DNA from 3 places in the Neorhizobium sp. LMR1-1-1.1 genome. Region 1 is predicted to be linked to each of the others. Evidence: predicted binding sites of a transcription regulator. Region 1 holds the regulator's gene; each other region holds the start of a gene.
What was found. The regulator PhoB, encoded in region 1, activates phosphate uptake and scavenging genes when phosphate is short. The targets are predictions, from matches to a motif close to TGTCATNNANCTGTCAT.
Positions count from the first base shown of each region.

Region 1 (5,696 bases):
ATCGCGCGACATTGGTGAGGGATTCTGCATGCCACCAACGTTCAAAGGCGGAGAACGGGCATGAACTGGACGGACGAGCGCGTTGAAAAACTGAAAAGGTTGTGGTCGGAAGGCTTGAGCGCCAGCCAGATCGCCGCACAACTTGGAGGCGTAAGCCGCAATGCCGTGATCGGCAAGGTCCATCGCCTCAACCTGCCGGGCCGCGCAAAGGCGGGCGGCACAATCGCGACGAACCGTACGGCAAAGCGCCCAGCAGCAACTACTTCCCGTCCCCAGCAGACATTCGCCACCCGTCCGGCAGCACGCCCGGTCGCCCGTCCGGTCGGCGCAACCGCGCTCAAGGAAGAGGTCGAGTTCGAGGCTTCGCAGGAACTGGTCTACCGTCCCGCTTCCAACGTTGTCCTGCCGATTTCCCGCAAGCTGGCGCTGACCGAATTGACCGAACGCACCTGCAAGTGGCCCGTCGGCGATCCGCTGACGGACGATTTCCACTTCTGTGGCTGTGAGTCCCCGGATAATTCGCCTTACTGCACCTACCATGCGAAGCTCGCCTACCAGCCGGTCAACGAGCGCCGCCGTCCGAGCGCTGCACGGGCGTAAAGTTCGGCACCATAAACAACGATCAAGCGGGCTTCGGCCCGCTTTTTTGTTTGCCGTGCTGCGGGTTCTGCAAGGCAGCCTTGCCCGCCTGCGCCTTGCCTCCTGCGCCACAAACACCTATCTGAAAAGGCGTGAGGACGACCTCCCCCAGAATGGGCATTGATGCCGGGACGACCCGGATAACCCAATGGGGTATAAAATGCGCACGACACGCGACCGTATTCGTCACGCAATCAGCTTCGAAATCATCGGGCTTGCGATTTTCACACCGCTCGCCTCTTTCGTCTTCGGCATACCGGTCGAACATATCGGTGTCGTCGGGATCGTTTCGGCAACGCTGGCGACCGGCTGGAACTATCTCTACAATCTCGGCTTCGACCACCTGATGCAGACGTATCGCGGCGGTACGCAGAAAACCATGGCGCTGCGCGTTGCACATGCCGTGCTGTTCGAACTCGGACTGCTGATCGTGCTCATGCCGTTCATCGCTTGGTATCTGGGCGTGAGCCTGATGCAAGCTCTGGTGATGGATATCTCGTTCGCCCTGTTCTACCTAGTCTATGCGTTCTTCTTCAATCTGGCCTACGACCGGATCTTTCCGCTGCCTGAGTGGCAGGAAGAAGGCAAGGCCTGAAATGCTTCAGCCCGAGGCGGATGACCGCACTCGGGCTTAGAAACCTGCATTCCAGATCTTAATCCTGCAGATCAGGATTCCATCGAATAGCCGGCACCGCGAACGGTGCGGATGACATCCTGCATGTTGGAGAAGTTCAGCGCCTTGCGCAGGCGGCCGACATGCACGTCGACGGTGCGTTCGTCGACATAGATATCGTGGCCCCAGACGCCATCGAGAAGCTGGGAGCGCGAGAAGACGCGGCCGGGCGAGACCATGAGGAATTCCAGGAGACGGAATTCGGTCGGGCCAAGGCGCACTTCACGGCTCTTGCGGTGAACGCGATGGGTCTCGCGATCCAGTTCGATATCACCGCATTTCAGGACGCTGGAGAGAACCTCCGGCTTGGCACGGCGAAGCATCGCCTTGACGCGCGCCATCAGTTCCGGCGTAGAGAAGGGCTTGACGACATAGTCGTCGGCACCGGTCGCCAGACCGCGAACACGTTCGCTTTCCTCGCCGCGCGCTGTCAGCATGATGATCGGCAGGCGCTCAGTCTCTGGCCGCATGCGCAGGCGCCGGCACAATTCGATGCCGGAAACGCCGGGCAGCATCCAGTCGAGAACCAGAAGATCCGGAGCACGCTCCTGAAGCCTGATTTCGGCCTCATCACCTCTCAGAATGGTTTCGACCTCGTAGCCTTCGGCTTCGAGATTATAACGGAGGAGGACGCTGAGCGCCTCCTCGTCTTCCACGACCGCAATTCTCGGCTGCATACTAGATACACTCCATCAGACAGGCAAAATCAGTCAGCAATCGCGCCGACGGTGTTCGCCGTATCGTCCTTGGGACGCTCGCCTTCCGGCACAGCACCCGTCGTCATGTAGTAGATGGTTTCCGCGATGTTGGTCGCGTGGTCACCGATACGCTCGATGTTCTTGGCGCAGAACAGAAGATGCGTGCAGGTGGTGATGTTGCGCGGATCTTCCATCATGTAGGTCAAGAGTTCGCGGAAGAGCGATGTGTACATGGCGTCGATTTCTTCATCGCGCAGGCGGATCGCTTCGGCCTTTTCGGCAGAACGGCTGGCATAGACGTCCAGCACTTCCTTCAATTGAACGGCAGCGAGATCGGAGAGGTGTTCCAGACCGCGGGCGAGTTTGCGGGGAACGCCATGGCCCTGAACCGCAATGACGCGCTTGGCGGTGTTCTTGCCGAGATCGCCGACGCGTTCCAGGTCGGCTGCGATGCGCAGCGTCCCGATGATTTCGCGCAGGTCGGCAGCCATCGGCTGACGCTTGGCGATGGTGACGATCGCCTTGTCCTGGATCTCGCGCTCGGCGTGATCCAGGATCACGTCGTCGGAGATAACTTTCTGGGCCAGGGCAGAGTCACCATTGACCAGAGCGCGCACGGCATCGCCGCACATCTGTTCTGCAAGGCCACCCATTTCCGAGATGCGGCGGCGCAGATACTTCAGTTCTTCGTCGTAGGCCGACAGGATATGACTTGATACCATCTCTTTGTCCTCAAAATCCGTAGCAGCGGGCAACAGGCAACGGCCAATCAGCCGAAGCGGCCCATGATGTAATCCTGGGTGCGCTGGTCATCCGGATTGGTGAACATCTTGTCCGTGTCATTCTCTTCGACCAGCTGGCCGAGGTGGAACATGGCGGTACGCTGGGATACGCGGGCGGCCTGCTGCATCGAGTGGGTGACGATAACGATCGTATAGTTGGCGCGCAGTTCGTGGATCAGTTCCTCGACCTTTGCGGTGGCGATCGGGTCGAGCGCCGAGCAGGGTTCGTCCATCAAGATGACTTCCGGCGAAACTGCAACCGCACGGGCGATGCAGAGACGCTGCTGCTGACCACCGGACAGGCCGGTGCCGCCTTCATGCAGGCGATCCTTGACTTCCGCCCAGAGGCCGGCGCGCTGAAGGCTTGCCTCGACGATCTGGTCCATATCCGCCTTGTTGCGGGCAAGACCGTGGATGCGCGGGCCATAGGCGATGTTTTCGTAGATCGACTTGGGGAACGGGTTCGGCTTCTGGAACACCATGCCGACGCGGGCGCGAAGTTCCACGACGTCGATTTCCTTGTCGTAGATATCATCTTCATCAAGGGTGATCTTGCCGGTGACGCGGCAGCCCTCGATCGTGTCGTTCATGCGGTTGAGCGTGCGCAGGAAGGTCGACTTGCCGCAACCCGAGGGGCCGATCAGCGCCGTCACCGTGTTTTCGCGGACATTCAGGTTCACGTCGAAAAGCGCGCGCTTCTCGCCGTAATAGACTGATACGTCCTTGCCAATCATCTTGTACGCGACTTCATTCATCTTCTTGTCCAGCGCCTTCTCAACTGCTGCTTCTGACAACATATTCATTGTGTCGATCTCCTACCAACGGCGTTCGAAGCGCCGACGCAACAGAATTGCACCAACATTCATGACCACGAGGAACAGGAGCAGGATAATGATCGCTCCCGAAGTTCTTTCGACGAAGGCGCGTTCCGCCTCGTTTGCCCACATGTAGATCTGCACCGGCAGTGCTGTCGACGGATCCATCGGCGTCGTCGGATAGTTGGCGACGAAGGCGACCATGCCGATCAGGAGCAGCGGTGCGGTTTCGCCGAGAGCATGCGCCAGACCGATGATCGTACCGGTCAGGATGCCCGGCATGGCAAGCGGCAGGACGTGATGGAAGATGGTCTGCATCTTCGAGGCGCCGAGGCCGAGAGCCGCCGCGCGGATCGAGGGCGGAACCGCCTTCAATGCAGCGCGGGTGGCGATGATGATCGTCGGAAGCGTCATCAGCGTCAGGACCAGGCCGCCGACCAGCGAAGCCGAGCGCGGCAGGCCCATGAAGTTGATGAAGACCGCCAGACCCAAGAGACCATAAACGATGGAGGGGACGGCCGCGAGGTTGTTGATGTTCACCTCGATCAGGTCGGTGAACTTGTTCTTCGGCGCGAATTCCTCAAGATAGATCGAGGCGGCAACGCCGATCGGCAGCGCCAGGACGAGCACGATCAGCATCATGTAGAAGGAGCCGATCAAGGCCACGCCGACGCCGGCAGCTTCCGGACGGCTGGAATTGCCGTTAACGAAAATGCCGGTGTTGAAGTGCTTTCCGAGGGCGCCGGATTCCGCAAGCTGGTTCATCCAGCCGACCTGCTGGTCGGAAACCTTACGGTTGTTTTCCGACACGGAGAGATCGATCTGGCCCTTGAATGCGCTGTCGATATCGCCGGCGGCAAGCAGCGAGACCGTCTGGGTCGTGCCGATGATCTGTGGGTTGGCGACAACCATGTCACGCAGCTGGCCACGAACGCCGTCCGAGATCATCTGGTTGACGGCGCGCAGACCCGAACGATCGGTTTCAGCAACACCGAGCACCTTGGCGACGGCATTACGGGCGATGAGCGGGTAATTGGCCGTCACCAGCTTCTGCGGATCGGTGGCGCGCTCGTTATCCTTGTCGATGATCTGTTCGGAGAATTCGACCGGAACGGTGATCATCGTCTGCTGGAAGGCGGTGTATCCCTTGGAAACAACCGACCACAGAAGCAGCGCGAGAAACAGAAGCCCGAAGGACAGGGCGGCGATGCCATAGGCGCGGAAGCGACGTTCTGCAGCGTAGCGGCGCTTGATGCCGATATCGCGACGGGCGGGCTTCGCCAGGACGCCGGCGGGGGAAGAAACCACGTCGGTCATTCGTACTGCTCCCGGTATTTGCGCACGATGAAGAGCGCGTAGATATTGAGGCAAAGCGTGATCACGAAGAGCGTGATACCCAGTGCGAAGGCGACGAGCGTCTGCGGCGAGGTGAATTCAAGGTCGCCCGTCAGCTGGCTGACGATCTTGACGGTCACCGTCGTCATCGGCTCGAATGGATTGAGCTGCATGCGGGCCGCCACACCGGCAGCGAGAACCACGATCATGGTTTCACCGATGGCACGAGAGGCGGTCATCAGGAGAGCGCCGACAACACCCGGCAGAGCAGCCGGCATGACGACCTTCTTGATGGTTTCCGATTTGGTTGCGCCGAGACCGAGCGAACCGTCACGAAGGGCACGGGGCACTGCGGTGATGATGTCGTCCGACAGCGAGGAGACGTAAGGGATCAGCATGATGCCCATTACGAAACCGGCTGTCAGAACGCTCTGAGCCTGGATGAAGTTGGCGAAATCACCGGTGGCGATGCCGTTGATGCTGGACGAAAGATCCCGCAGGAACGGACCGACCGTGGTCAGCGCGAAGAAGCCATAGACGATGGTCGGGATACCGGCGAGAACTTCGAGCAGCGGCTTGGCGATCGAACGAAGCTTCGGTGAGGCATATTCCGACATGTAGATTGCCGAGAACAGGCCGACCGGTACGGCAACGAGCATTGCGACGAAGCCGATATAAAGCGTGCCGAGCAACAGCGGGATCAGACCGAACTGGCCCTCAGAGGCGCTCGCACCGGCTGCAGCGAAACGCGGAT
Region 1 is NZ_JBEGHE010000025.1:406,075-411,770, reverse strand. Features, by position in the region: gene MRBLMR1_RS15175 (GcrA family cell cycle regulator) at 61-600, shown strand; gene MRBLMR1_RS15170 (PACE efflux transporter) at 800-1,234, shown strand; gene phoB (phosphate regulon transcriptional regulator PhoB) at 1,306-1,989, opposite strand; gene phoU (phosphate signaling complex protein PhoU) at 2,019-2,732, opposite strand; gene pstB (phosphate ABC transporter ATP-binding protein PstB) at 2,780-3,595, opposite strand; gene pstA (phosphate ABC transporter permease PstA) at 3,608-4,924, opposite strand; gene pstC (phosphate ABC transporter permease subunit PstC) at 4,921-5,696, opposite strand, start outside.

Region 2 (5,696 bases), on a different contig from region 1:
CTCGGAGCCGAGTTCCGCCTCCTCCTTAAGCAGCGCCTTCCAGTCGCCGGCCTTCAGCTCGTTGTCGCGCTCCGCCTTGCGGGCTGCATCATGGGCATCGAGAGCCTGATAAAAGCTGCGGTCCTTCGACCGGCGCTGAGAATAGATGGCGTCCGCATCCGCATCCAGCGACTTGCGCAGGCTGGACAGGCCGGTCAGGCCCGAAGCGGCGGAGAACAGCAGGCTGCCGATCTCGCCACCGCTTTTAAGCATGGTCTCGCCACCGGCGCGCAGCGAATCCGAATTGAGGCCGAAGGCGCGTTCGAACACATCGCGGGAAAGATTTCCGAGATAGGGTGCGAGCGCATCGTCAGCGAGGTTCTCTTCCGCATCGGAATGTCCGAGCAGCGTGTTCTTGCGCCCCTTGCGGCGGCGGAAGGAGAGCTCCTGCCCGTCGCGTGCAGTCAGCTGCGCTCCGATGCGCAAAGAACCGACATCATGCAAGAAACCGTAAGTCGAGCGTTCGGGAAAACCGAAGAGCAGATCGGAGATGGCCGAGAGCGCGGAGGATTTGCCCGCTTCGTTCGGTCCGTAGACGATATGCAGCTTGGCGCCGGGGCGGAAGACGAGCTGGCGGTCAGTGAGCGCGCCATAGCGCAGGATGTCGAGACGATCGAAACGCATGGTCAGCCGGCCTCCGCGGCGCGGGAAACGAGAAGGTCACGCGCCTCGGCAAGAAGCACATCGATATCATCGCCAAGCGGCAGATCCCCTGCCCCGCTGCCACCCGGCAGTCTGGCGGCGATTTCGGCTATGCGGGCAGACGCCTCCTCCAGAAGTTCCGGCGGGAAGCCTTCCATGGTCAGAAGGCCATCGAGGCCAAGCGTGCCGGTGTTGCGCTCGGATGTTCGGTCATCGGGCTCAAGACGCAGGTCGAGCTTTTCGAGCCAGATATCGGCATGGCCGCGATGGCAGGCGGCCTGCACTTCATCGCGAAAATCCTCGGCCTTCGACAGGAGCTGCTTTCGAACACGGCTCTTGCCGGTGATGCGGACACGCAGCGCCAGCGGCCGGCCTTCCATGGCATCGGCGATAGGCTCGATTGCATCCTCGATACGGCGCAGCAGGGCTGCAGCCGTGTCGTCGCTTTCCACTGCGATCGTCAGTTCGGCAAAGCGGGCGCTGTCGGTGATCAGGCGCTCATAGGCAATGCGGCCATCCTCGACCGTCACGAGCACGGCGCCCTTGGCTCCGGTCTCGCGGATCGAGCGGCCCTGCAGGTTGCCCGGAAAGACCACGAGCGGGTCTTCCGCGACGATTTCGAAATCATGGACATGGCCGAGCGCCCAGTAGTCGTAACCGCGCGAGCGCAGGTCTTCCACGGAACATGGCGCATAGGGCGCGTGCGGCTCACGGCCGGTCAGCGACGTGTGCAGCACGCCGATATTGAACCATCCGGCCTCGGGCCTTGGATAGGCGAGCGCAAGATTTTCATTCGCCGAGCGTTCGGCGAAGCCTTGTCCGTGCAGCGCGACCTTCAAATGCTCCAGCCGGAAGGTGCCGGGCTTGCCGGTCGGGAACTCGCTAACATTCTTCGGCAGCGTGATGGTTCTGGTGATCACACTCTCGGCGTCGTGATTGCCCTTGAGCAGAAAGACCGGGATGCCGGCGCGTTCCAGCCGCGCCACTTCGCGGTTGAAGAACAGGCCGATCTTGTTGTCCTTCCAGTCGCCGTCATAAACGTCGCCGGCGACGATAAAGAAATCAACCTTGCGCTCCACCGCTTCATCGACAAGCGCCGAAAAGGCCTTGCGGCTTGCCTCGACAAAAAGCTCGGCGAGATCGGCATCCTTGAGGGCCAGTCCCTGAAAAGGGCTGCCGAGATGCAGGTCTGCGGCATGGATGAAGCGGAAGGAACTCATCGAATCGTCTCATGCGAACACATCAGGAACGCCAGACTTAAGGTAGCAGGCCCCAAGAAAAAAGGCCGGGTGCGCAAACACCCGGCCTTTTCCTGTTGAAGATGGAGATCCGTCAGTTGGTGACCTTGAGGGTGACCGGCAGGAACAGGGTCTCGCCGGATGAGTCGTCAACGCCGTCATTGTCGGTGACCATGAAGGCCTTGCCGGACTTGTCGAAGGCAAAGCCTTCCAGCTTGTCGAGAACGTAGCCGTTGGTGGCGTTCTTCAGGTCCGGAAGGAAGTCATGGACCTCTTCCTTGGCAACGAGCTGCAGTTCACCGCCGATCTTGGCAGGCTTCATGTCCTTGAGCGAAACGCGGTAGAGCTTCTTCAGCTTGGCGGCGTCGCCGATCAAGTTGTCGCGTTCGACGATATAGAGATGGTCGCCATTGGCGGTGATTTCCGAGAGACCGACCCAGCCCTTTTCAGCCTTTTCGAGCGGATAACGGACGGCTGCCCATTCCTTCGACTTCGGCTTGTAGGAAAGAAGCTTCACCTGGCCCTTGGGATCATCCTTCCATTCGCGCTGGATTGCCATCCAGAGCGTCAGGTCGTCACCGGAACCGGTCGTGGTGACGCCTTCGAGACCGTAACGGCTTTCGCCGGCCAGAAGTTCGGCAGGCAGGCCGATCTCGGCCTTGATCTCGCCCTTGGCATTGACGTTGTAGATACCGTGACCGACCAGCTTGTCGCTATCGCCTTCCGATGCCAGCCAGAAGCCGCCCTTGCCATCGAGTGCGATGCCTTCGATATCGAGCTTCTGCGCCGGCTGGCCGTTGCGGGTGATGCGGACGACATTGGTGATCTCGGCCGGCTTGCTTGTCGTGTCGATGGTGAAGATCGACGGCTGCATGGCATAAACGGAATCGTTCACCGCATAGAGGATGCCGTCCTTCTCGGCGTCACCAACGAGACCCGACAGCGCGCCCCAACCGATCAGCTTCCCATCGACATCCTTGGAAACGATGGTCGGATAGGCCTTCTTGCCTTCGGCAAGCTCATAGATCATCACATGCGAGCGGGGACCTCCGTCTTCGCCGAGATCGGCTTCATTTGCGGATGCAAGCAGGTTGCGGCCCGGAATGGCGACAGCGCCTTCAGGCGATACGCCCGACGGCAGAAGCTGCACGAGCTCCGGCTCGCCACCGGTATCCTTGTAGACCGCAATCATCGAACCGCGCTCCGAGAGCACGAAGAAATACTGCCGGCCATTGAAGATCGCGGCTTCCATGCCTTCCGGCTCGATGCCCTTGTTCTTGGCGCGCTTTTCCGGGAAATGACCGTGGCGGGCAATCTCGTGCTCGAGCGTCATGCCCGCATCGTAGAGAACCTTCCCGGTACGGTCGAAGATGGTGAAGCCGCGCGAACCGCCCTTGTAATCGCCTTCATTGGCGATGACGAGGCGATCAGTGCCGAGCCACTTGACGGCGTCAGGCTCGCGCGGAACAGCGGTCAACTTGCCCGAAAAATTCAGCGAACCATCGGTCTTGGCATCGACGCCTTCGAGATCGACCCTGCCGGCGGTGAAGTGGCTGGTAACCTTGGCGGTCTTGCTATCGATGATGATGACGTGGTTGTTTTCCTGCAACGTCAGGGCGATCTCGCCATTGGCGTTGATGTTGACGAATTCCGGCTCCGGATCTTCCGGGGCGACTGTTGCAAGTCCGGTCACGTCGACGCGCTTGATGCTATCGCAGGCAGGAACTCCGTTTTTCAACGAGACGATCAGAAGTTCGCCTGCCGGAAGTTGCGGCAGGGCGCCGTCATTCAGGTCTTCGTCACGCTGGTTTTCGATGGCGATGGCGGCAAATGTGCCATCCGGCGCCACGACGACAGAATCCGGCTGGCCGCCTAGATCGCAGGTTGTTTCAAGTTTTTTCGAAGCAATATCGATGACACCCAGTTGGCCGGCCGGCTTCGTCAAGTCTTCGGTCTTGTCGATGGTGATGAGTGCCTTCGGACCGGCTGCAGCAACCGAGTTCGGTTCGCCATCTATGGCGATGGATCCACCTGCCTTCGGGGCCTTGGCGTCGGTGATGTCGATGAAGCCGATCGTGCCTCCCGGCGCGTCGGAATAGATCAGTGTGTTGCCATCCGCAGTCGCGGTGATGATTTCCGACGATGTCGCCTTGTCCTCGCCCTTAGGCAGGTTGGCGGCGACCGGGAAAGAAGCGATACGGTTAAAGACCTGCTCGGCGCTGGCGGGAGCTGCCACCGAGGCAAGAAGGATTGCCGTCAAGGCGGCGCGTGTCGAGAATGTCATGGGAAGCCCTCCGTGAAACCACAGGTGGGCTTTTGGGCCAGCCGCATGACACGACAATGACAATTTCATCATCATGAGTTGTATTATCGGCTGATTGAGCCCGCAGCATTCATCGCAATAGAAAAGGCCGGGCAAGCCCGACCTTTTCTATTGCGTAATCGGAAGTGGAGCAGATCACTTCTTCTTGGCGTTGTAAGCCTTGATGGCTTCCGAAACCTCACCCTCAGCATGCGCAGCGTTGTCAAAGCCGTTAAGCTCGACAGCCTTGCGGCCAGCCGGAAGCTGTTTGTAGACGCGGAAGAAAGCCTGAAGGCGTTCCTGCTCGATCTGCGGCAGATCGGTGATTTCCTTGATGTTATCGTAGGTCGGGTCGATCTTGCTGGTCGGTACGGCAACAATCTTGTCATCGACCTCGCCGCCATCGATCATCTTCAGAACACCGATCGGGCGAACCTTGATGATGGCGCCCGGAACGACTGGCTCGCGGGTGTAGACGATGGCGTCGAGCGGATCGTTGTCGCCACCGAGCGAAGAGGTGATCGAGCCGTAGTTGCCCGGATAAACGACCGGCATGGACTGGTAGCGGTCAACCACGACATGGCCGGTCTTGGCGTCGATCTCGTATTTGGTGAAGCTGCCCTGCGGGATCTCGATGGCGACGGCGAATTCCTTGCCGTCATCGGTTTTCTGCGGATAGTCGAGATAGGAAACGTATTCGGCAGAAGCTACGCCCGCGGTAACGAGAAACGCGGCGGCAGTCAGAAGCAATTTCATGGCAGGCCCTTTTCATGATGAGACGTCCCACCTAAGCGAGCTCTGTGACAACGCCGTGACAGATTCCCGTCTACAAAGTTTACCTCTCATACTGAAAAGGCCCGGCATAAACCGGGCCTCGTCCATCGCGAGTATTCCTTAAAAAATCGGCTCAGAACTTGACCGTATAGTTGCTGCGCAGCCAGACGGTCGGGTCCTGCCCCTTCGTCGTGGCGTTGACCATGAAGGAAGCGACCCCCTTGCCGAGATCAAATTCGGCGCCGAGACCGCCACGAGCCCAGAACTGCTGCAGATCCTGACCTTCGAGACTGAAGTCGCTGATCCCGGTCAACGTGCCGCTCGTAGCCGTCGAGCGGTTTTCGAACTGGTAGTCAAGCTCGGCCTTGGCCAGCAGACGGACAGTGTCGTTCAGCGGACGAACGAAATCGGCACCGAGACGGGCGATCGTCGAATGATCGCTGCTGCCGTCGAATTCGACCGGGAAGGAGCCGCCGGTTTCCGTATAGGCGTCAACCTTGGTATGCGCATAGGAAAGGCCGACATAGGGGGTGACAGCCGTGTTGTCGATCGTCACCGCATTCAGCCAGTCGAAGCGGATCTTGGCGCCCCAGGTTTCGGCATTGGTGTCACCTTCGGAATAGTCGGTCACTGCACCGCTCAGATAACCGCGATGGCTATCGATGCTGCTACGTCCCCAGTAACCACCGACCGTCACGTAA
Region 2 is NZ_JBEGHE010000047.1:325,565-331,260, reverse strand. Features, by position in the region: gene MRBLMR1_RS24960 (AAA family ATPase) at 1-663, opposite strand, end outside; gene MRBLMR1_RS24955 (metallophosphoesterase family protein) at 666-1,901, opposite strand; gene MRBLMR1_RS24950 (esterase-like activity of phytase family protein) at 2,014-4,203, opposite strand; gene MRBLMR1_RS24945 (inorganic diphosphatase) at 4,378-4,977, opposite strand; gene MRBLMR1_RS24940 (autotransporter domain-containing protein) at 5,129-5,696, opposite strand, start outside.
Region 2: a site for PhoB is predicted at 4,249-4,265, ahead of MRBLMR1_RS24950 (esterase-like activity of phytase family protein). Genes of this name have one in related genera too.

Region 3 (5,696 bases), on a different contig from region 1:
CGCGGGGCAATCTCGTTGGCGATCAGCGTGCCGTCGGCCATGGCGAAGAATTCCATGCCGATAACGCCGACGTAACCGAGCGCTGCGAGCAGCTTTTCGGCCGCAGCACGGGCGGTTGCCGCTGTCTCGGCCGGTATGTTTGCCGGCAGGGTCGACGTATGCAGTATGCCGTTGCGGTGGACATTCTCAGCCGGGTCGTAGCACCGAATCGTGCCGTCCTTGGCACGGGCGGCGATGATCGAGATCTCGCGCTCGAATGGAACGAAGCTTTCGAGAATCAGGGGCACGGAACCGAGCGCTTCATACGCGCCTGCGGGTGAGTCGTCGCTCGAGCGGAAAACGCGCTGGCCCTTGCCGTCGTAACCCATGCGACAGGTCTTCAGCACGCCCTTGCCGCCGAAGTCGACCAAAGCTGCTTCGAGCTCCTGCTGGCTGTTGACCGCATGGAAACGGGCCGTCTCGATGCCGCAGCTGTTGAGGAAGCGTTTTTCCGTCAGCCTGTCCTGGGCGACTTCGAGCGCCTTGGAGGGCGGGTAGACGGGAACGGAGCGCTCCAGCGCTTGTGCGGCGGAGACCGGCACGTTTTCGAACTCGTAGGTGACGATATCGCAACGTCTGGCCAGTTCCGCGAGAGCGGCAGGATCATCATAGGCTGCGGTGATCTGCTCGTTGGCGACCTGAGCTGCGGGACAATCGGCCTGCGGTTCCAGAATGATGATGGTGAGGTTCAGCCTTGCGGCTGCCATTGCAAGCATACGGCCCAGCTGGCCGCCGCCGATAATCCCGATCGTCTGGGCCTTCATGCTTCGTCCATCGGGTATTCGGCGACTGCGGCACTCTGGCGGGCACGCCATTCGTCCAGGCGATAGGCGATGTCCTCGTCGGAGAGGGCAAGCACGGCCGCTGCAAGCAGGGCCGCATTGACCGCACCGGCGCGGCCAATGGCAAGCGTGCCGACGGGTATCCCGGCCGGCATCTGCACGATCGACAGAAGGCTGTCCTGACCGGATAGAGCCTTGGACTGGACCGGAACGCCGAAGACCGGCAGCGGCGTCATCGAGGCGGCCATGCCGGGCAGGTGGGCAGCGCCGCCGGCACCGGCGATGATGACCTGAAAGCCCTCGTCACGCGCGCCCTTGGCGAAAGTGAACAGGCGTTCGGGCGTCCGGTGTGCCGAAATAATGCGGGCCTCGTAGTCGATTTCGAGGGCATCGAGGGTTTCGGCGGCGTTCTTCATGGTCTCCCAGTCGGACTGGCTTCCCATGATGATGGCGACGGGCGGTGTCTCGGCCATTTGAGCGTTCCTAGGCAATGATGTCGGGCAGGATCTGATCTTCGATCTGGGTCATCTTGTCTTTTATGGCGAGCTTTTTCTTCTTCATGCGCTGCACGCGCAACGCATCGCAGCCCACCTTTATCATGGCGTTGATCGCGGCGTCGTAGTCTTCATGCTCCTGCCGGAGCTTTGCCAGCGCCAGCCGGTTGTCCGCCTGTTCCTGATCGGCCATGTCTTAAAGTCCCCATATCGATCCGGGCTTGTGACCCGGCCCAGCTTAATGCGCAAGCTCCTATCACCAAACCGCGTTAACGGGAAGTTCGCCAACGTCACGAATTTGCCGCGCTCTTGTCACGAAAACACCTTCGACAAACAGCTCAGATCGTGTCACACTTCCGTCGTAAACCTGAAGCTTCGGCCGATGGAGTGGCCGGAGCAGGCAATAGGGAAGGACATGCCACATGACCATCCAGGCTCATATAGCATCGCTTGAAAAGAAGCACGGCGATCTCGAGGAGGAGCTCCAGGCGATTCTTTCGTCTCCTTCATCTGACGATCGGGAAATCGCCGATCTGAAGCGTCGTAAGCTGCGTATCAAAGACCAAATGCAGCGCCTCAAGGCGTCTACACGCCACTAAGGCAAGCTAATAGAGCCATAGCCGCGGATCTCGATTTGGATATGATCCGATAGCGGCACAAAACCCAATTTTCAGTTCTGGTCGTGGTTCATGCGGGCTGCGGCCAGAATTGTTTCCGGAGCCTGGTTTTATCCCCAATCCGCGCCTGTTCAGAACGGGAGGCCATCCCATAGCAGCTTGAGGCCGGCAAGGAAGGCGAGGCCATAGGTCATTGGGTAAAAGGTTTCGGCCTTGAGATGCTTGACGACGGCCGCTCCCATTATTGTCGAGACGAGTGCTACGGGCAGAAGCGTTGCCGACAGGGTCAGGTTCTGCGTATCCAACGCACCCAGAAAGAAATAGGGTATCACCTTCACCGCATTGACGATGGCGAAGAAGCGGATGCTCGCGCCGGTGTAGTTTTTCGGGTCAAGCTGCATCGGCAGGACATAAATCTGGAATGGCGGGCCACCGGCGTGGGCGACGAAGCTGGCATAACCGGACAGCGATCCCCAGAATGTTGCGGCCACCGGGCGGTGCGGGAGAGGAGCCACGATTTCGCCCCGGCGCCCATAGACCTGCCAGAAATAGCGGGCGGCGAACAGAATGGTCGCGGAAGCGATCACCACTTTCAGCGCATCGTCGGAGACATAGGCCGACGTCGCCCAACCGAGGGCGATGCCGATCACACCGCCGGGCATAATCATCAGCAGTGTTTTCGGATCATTGTATTTGCGCCAGGACCAGAGCGCGACAGCATCCATCAGAATGAGGATCGGCAGAAAAATCGCAGCCGCCTGGACCGGCTCGACCGCAAGCGACATGATCGGTACTCCCATCAGGCCGATCGCGCCGCCGATGCCGCCTTTCGACAGACCGACAAGCATGACTGCCGGAATTGCGGCGAGGAAGAACGACAGGTTGGGGATATCTATCATCGGCGGTTACTGTCGAGGGTGTTGATCCTGCAATCCGTCCGGTCTATCGAATTGTCCGAATAAAACCAGAGCGGAACGTGCTGAAGCGGTACGTCTTCGCTTCAAGGCGAGAATGATCGGATAAGAACATGACAGAACCGGACAACCGCTGCCGCATCGTGCTGATCGTACCGGATGATGCCGACGCCGATCACCAGGCCAGACTTCTAACGGAGGCCATGTCGGGTGGCGATGTCGCATCGGTCATCCTGCCGCAATACGGGCTGGACGATCAGGCATTCCAGAAGCGGGCGGAAGTGGTGGTGCAGATCATCCAGAATGCCGGAGCCGCCGCCATCATTTCCGGTGACAGCCGGGTTGCCGGTCGCGCCAAGGCCGATGGTCTTCACATGTCGGGTTCGCTCGAGGAACTGGGTGAGGCGATCGAGAAGTTCACGCCGAAGATGATCGTCGGAGCCGGCGGTGCGGCGGAACGGCATACTGCGCTCGAGATCGGCGAATTGAGGCCGGACTATATTTTCTTCGGCCGTTTCGATGGCGACATCAAGCCGGAAGCTCATCCGAAGAACGTTGCGCTTGCTGAGTGGTGGGCGTCGATGATCGAGATCCCCTGCATCACTATGGGCGGCAACGATGCCGAATCGGTGGTCGCCGTCGCCGAGAGCGGAGCCGAATTCGTGGCGTTGCGCGATGCCGTTTTTGCCAGTGGTGATGGCCCCGCTGCAGCCGTTGCCAAGGCCAATGCGTTGCTGGACGAAAAAGCGCCACGGTTTGAGGGTTGATGGTCGCATGCCATCGACGAAAAAACTGTATCGCAATCCGGTCAAAATCTTCACTGCACTGCTCGTTTCTGTGGCTGCGGTCACATCTGTGTATGCCCAGTCCAATCAGGCGGTGACCCGGCCGGTCGGGCCGGACGCAGGCAAGATGGAGCGGCAGCAGCAGCCTGATGGCTTGGTGCCGTCCGGCGGCGTCGAGCTTTACAGGCGAATGGGTGCTGCATTGCCAGCGCCACCTGAGGAGAAAACTTATAGCGGCAAGGTCGATGAGGCTTATGGCGCCTATCAGCGTGGCATGTATGTCGAGGCTATGAAGCTTGCGCTTGAACGGGCGCAGCAGGGCGATGCAGCGGCGCAGACATTGGTTGCAGAGATGATGACGAAGGGGCAGGGGATCGCGCGCGACCCCAAGGGCGCTGCCTTCTGGTATGGTCAGGCCGCCGAAGGAGGCGATGCCGCAGCAATGTTCCAGTATGCGCTGCTGTTGATGACGGGACGCGATTTTCCGGCCGACAAAAAGAAGGCCGATGATTTCATGCGTCGCGCGGCGGAAGCCGGTAATTCGGCGGCTCAGTTCAACTGGGGCCAAATCCTGATTTCCGACAATCCCGGCGAAAAGGGAATGCAACTGGCACTGCCGTTCTATGAAAAATCCGCCAGCCAGGGCGTAGCCGATGCGCAATATGCCGTGGCCCAGCTCTACATGGCGCTTCGCGAAGTTTCACCGACCAAAAAGGCACAGGCGCGTGACTGGATGCTGCGTTCCGCCAAGGCAGGCTATGACACCGCCCAGTTGGACATGGGCATCTGGTATGTAAACGGCGTCGGCGGCGAGCGTGACTACGACAAGGGGTTCGAGTGGTTGAGGATTGCCGCGATGCGCGGCAATGTGGTCGCCCAAAACAAGCTTGCCTATCTCTATATCAATGCGCTCGGCACGCGACCCAACCCCGTGGAAGCCGCCAAGTGGTACGTGCTCTCCCGGCGCGCCGGCCTGCAGGATGCCGGGCTTGAGGATTTCTATCTCGGCATTAACGAAGATCAGCAGAAACAGGCGATCGATGCGGCCAACAAGTTCCGGCGGAATTAGCCCTGTAGCGCCTGCAATGCAAAGAGCGCGCCGCGGATGATGAAGCCGTGGGCTACGGCCAGCGCCAGAATAACAAACAACCAGATGGCAGTGTAAAGACCGGGTCGATCAAGCGCCTTCGGGTTGATGGACGGCGACACGACAAAGACGGCGACCGCAAACAGCATCGCGCCCGGCAGCAGGAAAAGAGCGATCGTCGGGCGCGCGAAATTATCCGGATTTCCGGAGAAGTCGAAGTGGATCGGCAGCATAGTCTCGGCCGGCAGTGCGGCCCATAGGCCCAGCGACAAAAAGGTCATGGTGATGAGCATGCCGAGGCTGATAAAAAGAGGGATGGGCATGCGCATGGGGCTGTCTCCTGTATGAGGTCTGCCCTCCTTTCGCAGGCTGGGCCGCGAATGACAACACTGCCGTGCGACCGCATGACTTGAATTTACCGGCAATTTGTGGTCTTGAAGCCGCCCAATCAACAAAATCAGTATCGCCCGCTCTCCCGGTCATCCGGATTCCGGGGCTCAAGGATTCCGAAATGGCCCGTTCAGCGCTTCTCAATGTCATGGTGCAGGCTGCCTTGAAGGCAGGCAAATCGCTTACCAGAGATTTTGGTGAGGTGCAGAATCTGCAGGTTTCCGTAAAGGGACCGAGCGACTTCGTTTCGCAGGCCGACCTGAAAGCTGAAAAGATCGTCCGTGACGAGCTGATGAAGGCTCGCCCGACCTATGGCTTCCTCGGTGAAGAGGGTGGCGAAGAAAAGGGCACCGACGGTGCGCATCGCTGGATCGTCGATCCGCTCGATGGCACGACCAACTTCCTCCACGGCATTCCGCAGTTTGCAGTCTCGATCGCGCTCGAGCGCAATGGCGAGATCGTTGCCGGTGTCGTGTTCAATCCGGCAGTGGATGAACTCTATACGGCGGAAAAGGGCGGCGGTGCGTTCCTCAACGACCGCCGTATCCGTGTCGCTGCCCGTCGGGTGCTGTCCGATTGCGTCATCGG
Region 3 is NZ_JBEGHE010000001.1:560,620-566,315, forward strand. Features, by position in the region: gene MRBLMR1_RS02450 (5-(carboxyamino)imidazole ribonucleotide synthase) at 1-803, opposite strand, end outside; gene purE (5-(carboxyamino)imidazole ribonucleotide mutase) at 800-1,294, opposite strand; gene MRBLMR1_RS02460 (YdcH family protein) at 1,305-1,508, opposite strand; gene MRBLMR1_RS02465 (YdcH family protein) at 1,738-1,914, shown strand; gene MRBLMR1_RS02470 (sulfite exporter TauE/SafE family protein) at 2,064-2,831, opposite strand; gene MRBLMR1_RS02475 (thiamine phosphate synthase) at 2,960-3,613, shown strand; gene MRBLMR1_RS02480 (tetratricopeptide repeat protein) at 3,621-4,700, shown strand; gene MRBLMR1_RS02485 (DUF1648 domain-containing protein) at 4,697-5,047, opposite strand; gene MRBLMR1_RS02490 (inositol monophosphatase family protein) at 5,230-5,696, shown strand, end outside.
Region 3: a site for PhoB is predicted at 1,662-1,678, ahead of MRBLMR1_RS02465 (YdcH family protein). Genes of this name have one in related genera too.